Regions from separate parts of the Streptomyces sp. NPDC001530 genome, predicted to be linked through region 1. Evidence: riboswitches for the same ligand, from Rfam matches in the RefSeq annotation. Region 1 holds a riboswitch; the other holds the start of a gene.
The links. Region 1 has a riboswitch for cobalamin ahead of ACFY0T_RS40205 (ribonucleoside-diphosphate reductase subunit alpha). Riboswitches for the same ligand answer to the same signal wherever they lie in the genome.
Positions count from the first base shown of each region.

Region 2: linked by a shared signal. The riboswitch ahead of ACFY0T_RS28885 (CbtB-domain containing protein) and the one ahead of ACFY0T_RS40205 (ribonucleoside-diphosphate reductase subunit alpha) in region 1 are both predicted to bind cobalamin.

Region 1 is NZ_JBIAVS010000025.1:65,851-71,565, forward strand. It holds gene mctP (monocarboxylate uptake permease MctP) at 1-407, shown strand, start outside; gene ACFY0T_RS40200 (GNAT family N-acetyltransferase) at 782-1,300, shown strand; cobalamin riboswitch at 1,366-1,538, shown strand; gene ACFY0T_RS40205 (ribonucleoside-diphosphate reductase subunit alpha) at 1,644-4,019, shown strand; gene ACFY0T_RS40210 (ribonucleotide-diphosphate reductase subunit beta) at 4,142-5,098, shown strand; gene ACFY0T_RS40215 (putative Ig domain-containing protein) at 5,480-5,715, shown strand, end outside.
Region 2 is NZ_JBIAVS010000014.1:229,157-234,871, forward strand. It holds gene ACFY0T_RS28870 (oxygenase MpaB family protein) at 1-30, opposite strand, end outside; gene ACFY0T_RS28875 (acyl-CoA dehydrogenase family protein) at 100-1,323, opposite strand; gene ACFY0T_RS28880 (CbtA family protein) at 1,450-2,214, opposite strand; gene ACFY0T_RS28885 (CbtB-domain containing protein) at 2,241-2,462, opposite strand; cobalamin riboswitch at 2,502-2,660, opposite strand; gene ACFY0T_RS28890 (histidine phosphatase family protein) at 2,775-3,353, shown strand; gene ACFY0T_RS28895 (ferredoxin) at 3,381-3,764, opposite strand; gene ACFY0T_RS28900 (nuclear transport factor 2 family protein) at 3,841-4,233, opposite strand; gene ACFY0T_RS28905 (PadR family transcriptional regulator) at 4,316-4,879, shown strand; gene ACFY0T_RS28910 (type 1 glutamine amidotransferase domain-containing protein) at 5,126-5,715, shown strand, end outside.

The DNA of each region.
Region 1 (5,715 bases):
CAGTCGCGATCAACTTCCAGCTCCTCGGCGGCATCTGGATCCTCCAGACCTTCCCGGCCCTGGTCGGCGGCCTGTTCACCCGCTGGTTCCACCGCTGGGCGCTCCTCGCGGGCTGGGCCGTCGGCATGCTCTACGGCACGTTCGCCGCGTACGGGGTCGCCTCCCCGACGCAGAAGCACTTCGGCGGCAGCGCGAAGGAGATCCCCGGGATCGGGGAGATCGGCTACATCGGCCTGACGGCGTTCGTGCTGAACCTGGCGGTGACCGTCGTCCTCACCTTCGCCCTCCGGGCGTTCAAGGCCCCCGACGGCGTCGACGAGACGTCCCCGGCGGACTACACGGCCGACGCGGGCGACCCGGGGGTCGAGGTGGAGCTTCCGCCGGCCACGGCCGGCGCGGCTCACTAGGCACCCGGCGCCGGGTAGGGGCGGGTGGGTTTTTCGCCCCCTCCGCCCCTACCCGTCCCGTATCTGGGGGCTCCGCCCCCAGACCCCCGTATCGGCTTGAACGGCCTCGTCCTCAAACGCCGGACGGGCTGAAGAACGGACGCACCCGCGGCCGCTCACCGGCGTAAGGGGACGTGCCGGAACGTCCGCCCGCAGCGGATGGCGCGTCACCGCCGGGCCCCTTCCAACCCGACCGATTCCGCGCCAGACCGAGGACGGATGCTCCGGCACGGCCCCGACCCACCACCGGGCCGCACGCGCGGACGCCACAAGACGGGGTCCCCGGACAAATATCCGGCGGCCCGTCGCCGTGCCCGTCAGGCACACTCCCCCGCATGGACATCGCAATCAGGCGGGCGCAGCCCGCAGAGTACGACACCGTCGGCGAGATCACCGCACAGGCCTACCTCGGAGACGGCCTGCTCGACTTCGGCGAGAGCGACGAGTACCTGGGAGAGCTGCGGGACGTGGCCAAGCGGGCCGCCTCGGCCGACGTACTCGTCGCGGTGGCCCAGGACCGCGTACTCGGCGGCGTCACCTTCGTACCGCAAGGCGGCTCCATGGCCGACATAGCCCGCCCCGGCGAGGCCGAGATCCGCATGCTCGCGGTCTCACTCGAGGCCCGCGGCAGAGGCGCAGGCGAAGCCCTGGTCCGCGCCTGCGTGGACCGCGCACGCGCCACGGACGGCTGCGTCCGCATCGTCCTCTCCACCCAGCGCACCATGCACGCAGCCCACCGCATCTACGAACGCCTCGGCTTCACCCGCACCCCCGACCGCGACTGGAACCCCATCCCGGACATCGACGACATCCTGCTGCTCACCTACGAGTTGACGCTCCGACACACTGCGTAAGCAGACTCCATAGGCACCCCCAACGCCCACACGACACAACATGTGGGGGCGCTCCCGCAACCCGACACAAGATGTATGCTCATGCTCGCTGTCGCCGCAGGGGAATCCGGTGCGAATCCGGAACTGTCCCGCAACGGTGTACTTGTGCGTGTTCGCGTACCCGCCTGCACGTACTCGTTTCAGTCCGAGGACCTGTCGACAGCGCGCCCGGCCACCCGGCCCGGGCGCCGACGACGTCCGGGCCTCGTGGAATGGGCCGGTGGACGCACGCGTACCCGCAACCGGTGTCCGCGCGCCCCGCTGCCCTCCTCAAGGCCCCGTGCCGAGCGAGGGAGAGCCCCACGTGACCATCGCGCCAGCCGATCCGGCGACAGCTTCCGCTTCCGTGCAGCAGGCCCCGGTGGAGACGGACGGTCCCGGTACCGCGCTGCTGCGGACCCTGACCGACCTCACCGCCGACCTCCCCGACGCCGACCCCGGCCGGGTCGCCGCCGCCGCGCTGCGCGGCCGGTCCGCCCGCGCGGACGAGACGGAGCTGCGCGAGCTGGCCACGGAGGCGGCAGCGGGCCTCATCTCCGAGGACCCGGCGTACTCGCGGCTGGCCGCCCGGCTGCTGACGATCAGTATCGCGGCGGAGGCCGCCTCGCAGGGCGTCACGTCCTTCTCCGAGTCCATCGCCGTCGGCCACCGCGAGGGCCTCATCGCCGACCGCACGGCCGAGTTCGTACGCCTGCACACGGCCCGCCTGAACGACCTCATCGACGTCGCCGCGGACGACCGCTTCGGCTACTTCGGCCTGCGCACCCTGCACAGCCGCTATCTGCTCCGGCACCCGATCACCCGCAAGGTCATCGAGACCCCCCAGCACTTCATGCTGCGGGTGGCGTCCGGTCTCGCCGAGGACGACACGACCCGTTCCGTAGACGAAGTGGCCGCGCTCTACCGGCTCATGAGCCGCCTCGACTACCTCCCCTCCTCCCCCACGCTCTTCAACTCCGGTACGCGGCACCCGCAGATGTCGTCCTGCTACCTCCTCGACTCCCCACTGGACGAGCTGGACTCCCTCTACGACCGCTACCACCAGGTGGCGCGCCTGTCGAAGCACGCGGGCGGCATCGGCCTGTCGTACTCCCGTATCCGCTCGCGCGGCTCGCTGATCCGCGGCACGAACGGGCACTCCAACGGCATCGTCCCGTTCCTGAAGACCCTCGACGCCTCGGTCGCGGCCGTGAACCAGGGCGGCCGGCGCAAGGGCGCGGCCGCCGTCTACCTGGAGACCTGGCACTCCGACATCGAGGAGTTCCTGGAGCTGCGCGACAACACCGGTGAGGACGCCCGCCGTACGCACAACCTGAACCTCGCGCACTGGATCCCGGACGAGTTCATGCGCCGGGTGAACGCGGACGGCGTCTGGTCCCTCTTCTCCCCCTCCGACGTACCCGAGCTGGTCGACCTGTGGGGCGAGGAGTTCGACGCCGCGTACCGCAAGGCGGAGGAGGCGCGTCTCGCCAAGAAGACCATCCCGGCCCGCGACCTGTACGGCCGCATGATGCGCACCCTCGCGCAGACCGGCAACGGCTGGATGACGTTCAAGGACGCCGCCAACCGCACCGCCAACCAGACGGCCGAGCCGGGCCATGTGGTGCACTCCTCGAACCTGTGCACCGAGATCCTGGAGGTCACGGACGACGGGGAGACGGCGGTCTGCAACCTGGGGTCGGTGAACCTCGGCGCATTCGTCATCGGCGACGACATCGACTGGGAGCGGCTGGACGAGACGGTCCGCACGGCCGTCACCTTCCTCGACCGCGTCGTCGACATCAACTTCTACCCGACCGAGCAGGCGGGCCGCTCGAACGCCAAGTGGCGCCCGGTGGGCCTCGGCGCGATGGGCCTCCAGGACGTCTTCTTCAAGCTCCGCCTGCCCTTCGACTCGGCCGAGGCCAAGGCCTTGTCCACCCGTATCGCCGAGCGCATCATGCTCGCCGCGTACGAGGCCTCCGCCGACCTCGCCGAGCGGGGCGGCCCGCTGCCGGCCTGGGAGAAGACCCGTACGGCCCGGGGCGTGCTGCACCCCGACCACTTCGACGTCGAGCTGACCTGGCCGGAGCGCTGGGCGGCCCTGCGGGAGCGTATCGCCGCGGTGGGCATGCGCAACTCGCTCCTCCTCGCGATCGCGCCCACCGCCACCATCGCCTCCATCGCGGGCGTGTACGAGTGCATCGAGCCGCAGGTGTCGAACCTCTTCAAGCGCGAGACGCTCTCCGGCGAGTTCCTCCAGGTCAACTCGTACCTGGTGAACGAGCTGAAGGAGCTGGGCGTCTGGGACGCCCGTACCCGCGAGGCGCTGCGCGACTCGAACGGCTCGGTGCAGAACTTCGCCTGGATCCCCGAGGACGTACGGGCGTTGTACCGCACGGCGTGGGAGATCCCGCAGCGCGGCCTCATCGACATGGCAGCCGCCCGCACCCCGTTCCTGGACCAGGCCCAGTCCCTGAACCTCTTCCTGGAGACGCCGACCATCGGCAAGCTCTCCTCGATGTACGCGTACGCCTGGAAGTCGGGCCTGAAGACGACGTACTACCTGCGCTCCCGCCCGGCGACCCGCATCGCCCGCGCGGCCCAGGCGCAGACCCCCATCCCCGTACAGGCGACTCCCGACGAAGACGCCGTCGCCTGCTCCCTTGAGAACCCCGAGTCCTGCGAGGCCTGCCAGTAATGACCGCCCACCCGTCGCCCGACCACCACCCCTCAACGACGGCGCTGCGCGCCGACACCTCCTCCTCGGAGAAGACCGAGAAGAACCTTCTCGACCCGGGCTTCGAACTCACCCTCCGCCCCATGCGCTACCCGGACTTCTACGAGCGCTACCGGGACGCCATCAAGAACACCTGGACCGTCGAGGAGGTCGACCTCCACTCGGACGTCGCCGACCTCGCGAAGCTGACGCCCGCCGAGCAGCACCTGATCGGCCGTCTGGTCGCGTTCTTCGCGACGGGCGACTCGATCGTGGCGAACAACCTGGTGCTGACGCTGTACAAGCACATCAACTCCCCCGAGGCGCGGCTGTATCTCTCCCGCCAGCTCTTCGAGGAGGCTGTGCACGTCCAGTTCTACCTCACCCTGCTGGACACCTACCTCCCCGACCCGGAGGACCGCGCCGCCGCGTTCGCCGCCGTCGAGAACATCCCCTCCATCCGCGAGAAGGCCGGGTTCTGCTTCAAGTGGATGGACTCGGTGGAGAAGCTGGACCGCCTGGAGAGCCAGGCCGACCGCCGCCGCTTCCTGCTCAACCTCATCTGCTTCGCCGCGTGCATCGAGGGGCTCTTCTTCTACGGGGCCTTCGCGTACGTCTACTGGTTCCGCAGCCGGGGTCTGCTGCACGGCCTGGCGACCGGTACCAACTGGGTGTTCCGCGACGAGACGATGCACATGTCCTTCGCGTTCGAGGTCGTCGACACGGTCCGCAAGGAGGAGCCGGAGCTCTTCGACGACCAGCTGCAGCAGCAGGTGACGGACATGCTGCGGGAGGCCGTCGAGGCCGAGCTGCAGTTCGCGCGCGACCTGTGCGGTGACGGTCTGCCGGGCATGAACACCGACTCGATGCGGCAGTACCTGGAGTGCGTCGCCGACCAGCGCCTCCAGCGGCTGGGCTTCGCGCCGGTGTACGGCTCCGAGAACCCCTTCTCCTTCATGGAGCTCCAGGGTGTCCAGGAGCTGACCAACTTCTTCGAACGGCGCCCGTCCGCGTACCAGGTCGCGGTCGAGGGCACGGTCGATCTCGACGAGGACTTCTAGGAGTTCGAGCACTTCTGACGCCGCGTCACCCATGACGTACGGATGATGCCGGGCCGCGAGCGCGCGGCCCGGCATCATCGCGTCTCACCCATGGAGCGTCCATGGGCCGTCCATGGACCACCTATGGGTCGGCAAAGTCCTTCTGGCACAGCTGTTCCCACGCCTTCGGCCCCGGCTACGTTCGGGCCGTCCTGACAAGTCGCGCACAGCGGCATGACAGGGGTCTATTTGGCATGCCCACGACACTTCCCAGCCTTCGTGCTACGCGCGTCACGGGCCTGCCACGCAACGCCGAGAACCCCACTCCCGGCTGTGGAGCCGCGCACGGCCCTACCCCGGCCCGCGCGGCACCGGCCTCGAACCGATGGAGGCACCACCCCCATGCGTGAGATACGCTCCGCCAGACCCGTCCGGAGACTGCGAAGACTCCTGACCGCCGCCCTCCCCGCCCTCGCCCTCGGCGTCGCCGGGTTCGCCGCGGCCCCGCCCGCCGATGCGCAGCCGACACCCACCGCGCACGTCTCCCGGGCCGCCCAGAACGCGAAGGCCCTGACGTCACCCGCCGCCCAGGCCGTCCACTCCACGGGCAAGGCCGGCCAGAAGGTGCCCACCCAGCA
Region 2 (5,715 bases), on a different contig from region 1:
GGCGACCCACATCATGGGGTCGCCGTGCATCTGCCAGGTCACCGAGGCAGGGCCGAAGATCCCCGGGTCACCCCTCTGAAAGGCCTCCACACCAGCAGGCTAACGCCGGACCCGCGGCATCCCCAGACCGATCCAGGAGATGATTTCGCGCTGAATCTCGTTGTTTCCGCCGCCGAATGTGAAGATCACCGCCGATCGGTAGCCGCGTTCCAGCTCGCCGTGGAGCACTGCGCCCGCGGAGCCCTCCTTGAGGACGCCCGGGGCGCCGACGATCTCCATCAGCCAGGCGTACGCCTCGCGCCGCGCCTCGGAGCCGTACACCTTGACGGCGGAGGCGTCCTGCGGGGTGAGGGTGCCTTCCTGGACGGCGTTCACCATCTGCCAGTTGAGCAGTTTCATGGCGTCGAGCCTGGTGTGGGTCTGGGCCAGGCGGCGGCGCACCCAGGGGAGGTCGATGACGCGGCGGCCGTCGGCGAGCTTGGTCTCCATGGCCCAGCGCTGGACGTCGTGCAGGGCGCGGATCGCCATGGTGCCGTGGGCGGCGAGCGTGACGCGTTCGTGGTTGAGCTGGTTGGTGATCAGCCGCCAGCCCTTGTTCTCCTCGCCGACCCGGCGCGAGACGGGGACGCGGATGTTCTCGTAGTAGCTCGCGGTGGTGTCGTGCGAGGCGAGGGTGTTGATGATCGTGCAGGAGTAGCCGGGGTCGGAGGTCGGCACCAGGAGCATGGTGATGCCCTTGTGCGGCGGGGCGTCCGGGTCGGTGCGGACGGCGAGCCACACCCAGTCGGCGGTGTCGCCGTTGGTCGTCCAGATCTTCTGCCCGTTGACCGTGTAGTGGCCGGTGGCCTCGTCGCCCTCCCGTACGGCTTTCGTCTTGAGCGCGGCCAGGTCCGTGCCGGCGTCGGGCTCGCTGTAGCCGATCGCGAAGTCGATCTCGCCGGAGAGGATCTTCGGCAGGAAGTACGCCTTCTGCTCCTCCGTGCCGAACTGCATGATCGTCGGGCCGACGGTGTTCAGGGCCATCAGCGGGAGCGGGACCCCCGCTTGGGCCGCCTCGTCGAAGAAGATGAACTGCTCCACGGGGCTCAGCCCGCGCCCGCCGTACTCCTTGGGCCAGCCCACGCCGAGCCAGCCGTCGGTGCCGAGGCGGCGGATGGTGTCGCGGTAGAAGCGCTTCTGCGCGGCCGGGTCTGCGATGGGGGCACCTCCCATGCCTTGAGGGCCATGGGGGAGGGCGTAGGCCTTGTCCGGCACCAACTGGGCGAAGTAGCCACGCAGTTCGGTGCGCAACCGCTGCTGCTCCGGCGTGTATTCGAGATGCACGGCGCCTCCTGGCTCCCAAGGCCGACCTGACGGCGCACACCGTAGAACGTGTTTCAGTAATTGGGAATGCCGACGACATGCGAGAGGGGCGGTCCCGGCCGACCGGGACCGCCCCTCTTCATCCGCTCAGTGGGCGACGGGAGTCGCCTCGGCGGCGACCTCCTTCTTCCGCCCGGTGGCCGGCCGCGGAGCCAGCACCCGCTCCGCCAGGAACCCGAAGACGAGCCCGAAGGCGGTCCACAGGGTCAGCTGGATGGCGAGGGCCGCGAGGCGGAACTGCCAGAGCAGGGTGGCGGAGAAGTCCTTCGGGACCTCGTTCACCGCCGGCAGGAACGCGTACGCGAGGCCGATCGCGAGGCCGAAGAACGCGCCCGCCGCGATCGTGGCGTTCCAGTTGCCCAGGCGCGGCGCGAGGCGCTTGCCCAGGATCACGGTCGCGACGGCCAGCAGCACGCTGAGGACCATCATCAGGAAGTACAGGGTGGTGCGCTTGCCGATGGTGTCGGGGTCGCCGACGGACGGCGGGTTGGCCGGATACTTCAGGAACGGCACGACGTAGACCGCGAGCAGGCCCGCGGCCGACAGCAGCAGCGCGCTCGCCCGCGGTCCGAAGCGGCCGATCCTGCCGAGCGCGAAGCAGTACGCGAGGGCGGCGATACCGCCGAACGCGACCCCGTAGACGAGCACACCGGTGGCCAGACCGCCGGTGGACTGCATCGTGCGGGAGACGGCTTCCATGCCGTGCTCGTGGGAGTGCGCCTCTTCGTAGGAGATCGCCGAGTCGACCCGCGGCTCCCCCAGGAAGTAGGCGGCGACCAGGGCGAGCAGGCCCGCGGCGAGACCCGCGAGCATGCCACGCACCAGAAGGTTTCTGACAGTTGCTGAGTTCATGAGCTCGTACGTTTCCTCGTCGCCAGTCAGTGGCACGGGAAGCCGAGCAGGTGGCGGGCGTCGTGGACCCACTCGTGGACGTTCTCGCCGGACACGAGGGAGGTGGCGCCCTGTTCGGCGCCGACGAAGTAGAGCAGGACCAGCATCAGGATGCCGAAGAAGACCGCCCAGGGGGCGATCGCGCCGATCGGCAGCTTGGCCGGAACGGCGGTGGGGGTGGCGGTCGGCTGAGCGACGGACTGCGCCATGGGGCAGAACCTCCTGGGGAACTCGCGTCCCATCTCGGTGGTGCACAGGACGACGGCCGCGGGTCTGACTTGCCCAGCCTTCGCCGCCCCTGGCGGGAGTGGCTCGTGCTGGGTTTACAGTGGCGCGACCGTGCCGGATTTCCACCGGACTTCCGCCGAACCGTCGTCGATTTCGACGCGACCGTACCGCGAAGCCGGGATCCGGCCAAGGGCGCACGGAGCGCCACACCGTGCGCCCCTTGCCCCGGGGACGCCACCGGTTCCCGTACCGCACAAGGTTTTTCGCAGACGAGAACTCACGAAAGTGGATGGATGACGAGCCGAGTGATCTTCATCTCAGCGGCGATCAGCGAGGCGCTGCGCGAGGCCCGCTTCGACGACGGATGTCCGGTGGATGCCGCGGGGGTGCGGCTCGCGCGCGCGGCAGCGGGTGCGGTGCCGGTCGCGGAACGGCTGTGGGTCTCCCCCACCGTGCGATGCCGCGAGACCGCGGGCGCGCTCGGCCTCGAAAGCGCCCTGGACGTGGCGGAGTTGGCCGGTCTGGACGTGGGTCACTGGCGCGGGGCGACCCTGGCGGAGGTGAGCGCGAAGGAGCCGGAGGCGGTGGCTCGATGGCTGGCCGATCCCGGGTCCGCGCCGCACGAGGGGGAGTCGGTGCGGGCGTTCTGCGACCGCGTGGCGGGGTGGCTGGACACCGCCTCGCACCTCTCGGGCCGGACGGTCGCGGTGGTGGAGCCCGAGGTCGTACGGGCCCTGGTGGTACGGGTGTTGGGCGCACCGGAGGCGGCCTTCTGGCGCGTCGACGTGCCGCCCCTGACCGCCACCGAGTTCAGCGGCCGCGCAGGTCGCTGGAACGTGCGCGCCGGACGCCCGCTCGGCGAGCCGGCCTGACCCGCGTCCCGCCCTGGGCCGAGGTGGCTACGAACCCGAGCCCAGGGTGGCGAGGAAATCCGTGCACGCCTGCGCGCAGGCACGGCACGCCTTCGCTCCGTCCTCCGCGCCCGCGTACCCGTCGAAGACCTGCGCGCACTCCAGACAGATGGCGCGGCACCACTCCACCTGTGCGCGGATGCCGTTCTCGTCCAGATGAAGCTGCTCGGACAGTACGAGGCAGGTCGCGTCGCACACTTCCGCGCACAAGACGCCCTTGCGGCGTACGAGATGCTGTTCCTTCGGCCCGTCGGGATCCATGAGGCTCGCGCGCAGCGCGCACGCCCGGGCGCATTCGGTACAGGCCTGGGCGCAGACGAAGCGGTCCTCCAGGAACCGGAAGAGCTCCTGCTGGGAAGTTGTTGATGTCACAACGCGCGGGTAACCGGGGGGAATCGTGTCAAACCCCGAACCTCACACCCCGGCCACCCGGTGCGGGCGACGGCCATCACGCTTCCGCCGCCTCCCGCGAGATCTGCTCGAACTGCGCGCCCATCGCCGCGGAGAGTGCCTGGGCCGCCGACAGCGGGCGGACCATGACCATGAGGTCGTCGATCCTGCCGTCCTCGTCGAAGTGCAGGAAGTCGCAGCCGGTGATCTCCTTGTCGCCCACCTTCGCCTGGAAGACCAGCGCGTGGTCGCGGCCGTCGGCACCGGCGATTTCGCGTACGTACCGGAAGTCGCTGAAGACACGCGAGACGCCGCGCAGGATGGCCGCCGTGATCGCCTTGCCCGGGTAGGGCTTGAAGACGACGGGGCTGGTGAACACGACGTCGTCGGCCAGCATCTCCTCGATCGCGGCGAGGTCTCCTGCCTCCACGGCCTTGCGGAAGGAATGCATCACGCCTGCCCTTCATACTCAACTAATTGAATAGGTGCGGATCAGATTAGTCGCGGGGGTGTGCGACGTCTAGCCTTGGGCCATGGCATTGCGCAACGCGGTCCTGGCCGCGCTTCTGGAGGGTGAGGCGTCGGGGTACGACCTGGCCAAGGGGTTCGACGCGTCGGTGGCCAACTTCTGGATGGCGACCCCGCAGCAGCTGTACCGGGAGCTCGACCGCATGGAGTCCGAGGGGCTCATCGAGGCCCGGCTCGTCCAGCAGGAGCGCCGGCCGAACAAACGGGTGTTCTCGCTGACCGAGGCGGGCCGTGGCGCACTGCGCGCGTTCACGGCCGAGCCGTCGAAGCCCACGGCCATCCGGGACGAGCTGATGGTCAAGGTCTATGCCCTCGACGAGGGCAACGACGAGGCCGTACGGGCGGCGATCACCGAACGGCTGGAGTGGGCTCGCGGCAAACTCGCCCACTACGACCGGATCCGCGCCCGGCTCCTCGACGGGCGCACCGAGGACGAGTACCTGGCCGGGGCCGAGCGCGTCGGCCCGTATCTCACGCTGATGGGGGGACGCGCCTTCGAGCAGCAGAACATCCGTTGGGCCGAGCGGGCCCTGCGCATCCTGGAGCAGCGCGCCGCCGTGGCGCGATAGTTCCGCGCCTCGGTACCGCTCCTTGGTCCCGTGCCGTATTCCCGGAGGGGTCATTGGATGCCCTATGCCTGCAAAAGGCTTCCCTATTGGTCACCTATGGCGGACCCGCATACCGTCGAGGACATCGCCGCCCTGACGATCTGAGCGCAGAGCGTCAGGGCGTAGGACGACGTACGACGACGTACGACGCCGTATGGCCAAACCCCCCCCGGTCCGTCAGGGCCCGCACTCTCGGAGACACGTACCATGTCGAAGATCCTTTTCGTGATGACCGGCGTCGACTACTGGACGCTCGCCGACGGCACCCGGCACCCGACCGGCTTCTGGGCCGAGGAGGCCGTCGCCCCGTACGAGGCGTTCAAGGCCGCGGGCCACGAGGTCGTCGTCGCCACGCCGGGCGGCGTCGTACCGACGGCGGACAAGGGAAGCCTGGCGCCCGAGGTGAACGGCGGCCAGGAGGGCGCCGACCGGATCGCGAACGCCCTCGCGTCGATCGCCGAGCTCCAGCAGCCGATCAAGCTGGAGGAGGTGGACCTGGACGACTACGCGGCGGTCTTCTACCCCGGCGGCCACGGCCCGATGGAGGACCTCGCGGTCAACGCCGACTCCGGCCGCCTCCTCACCCTCGCGCTCGACTCGGGCAAGCCGCTCGGTGTGGTGTGCCACGCTCCCGCCGCGCTGCTCGCCGCCACCCGCGCGGACGGCGGCAACGCCTTCGCGGGCTACCGGGTCTCCGCCTTCACCAACGCCGAGGAGACCCAGGCGGGCCTCGCCGACAAGGCAAAGTGGCTGCTCCAGGACCGGCTGGTCGAAGCGGGCGTCGACTTCCAGGAGGG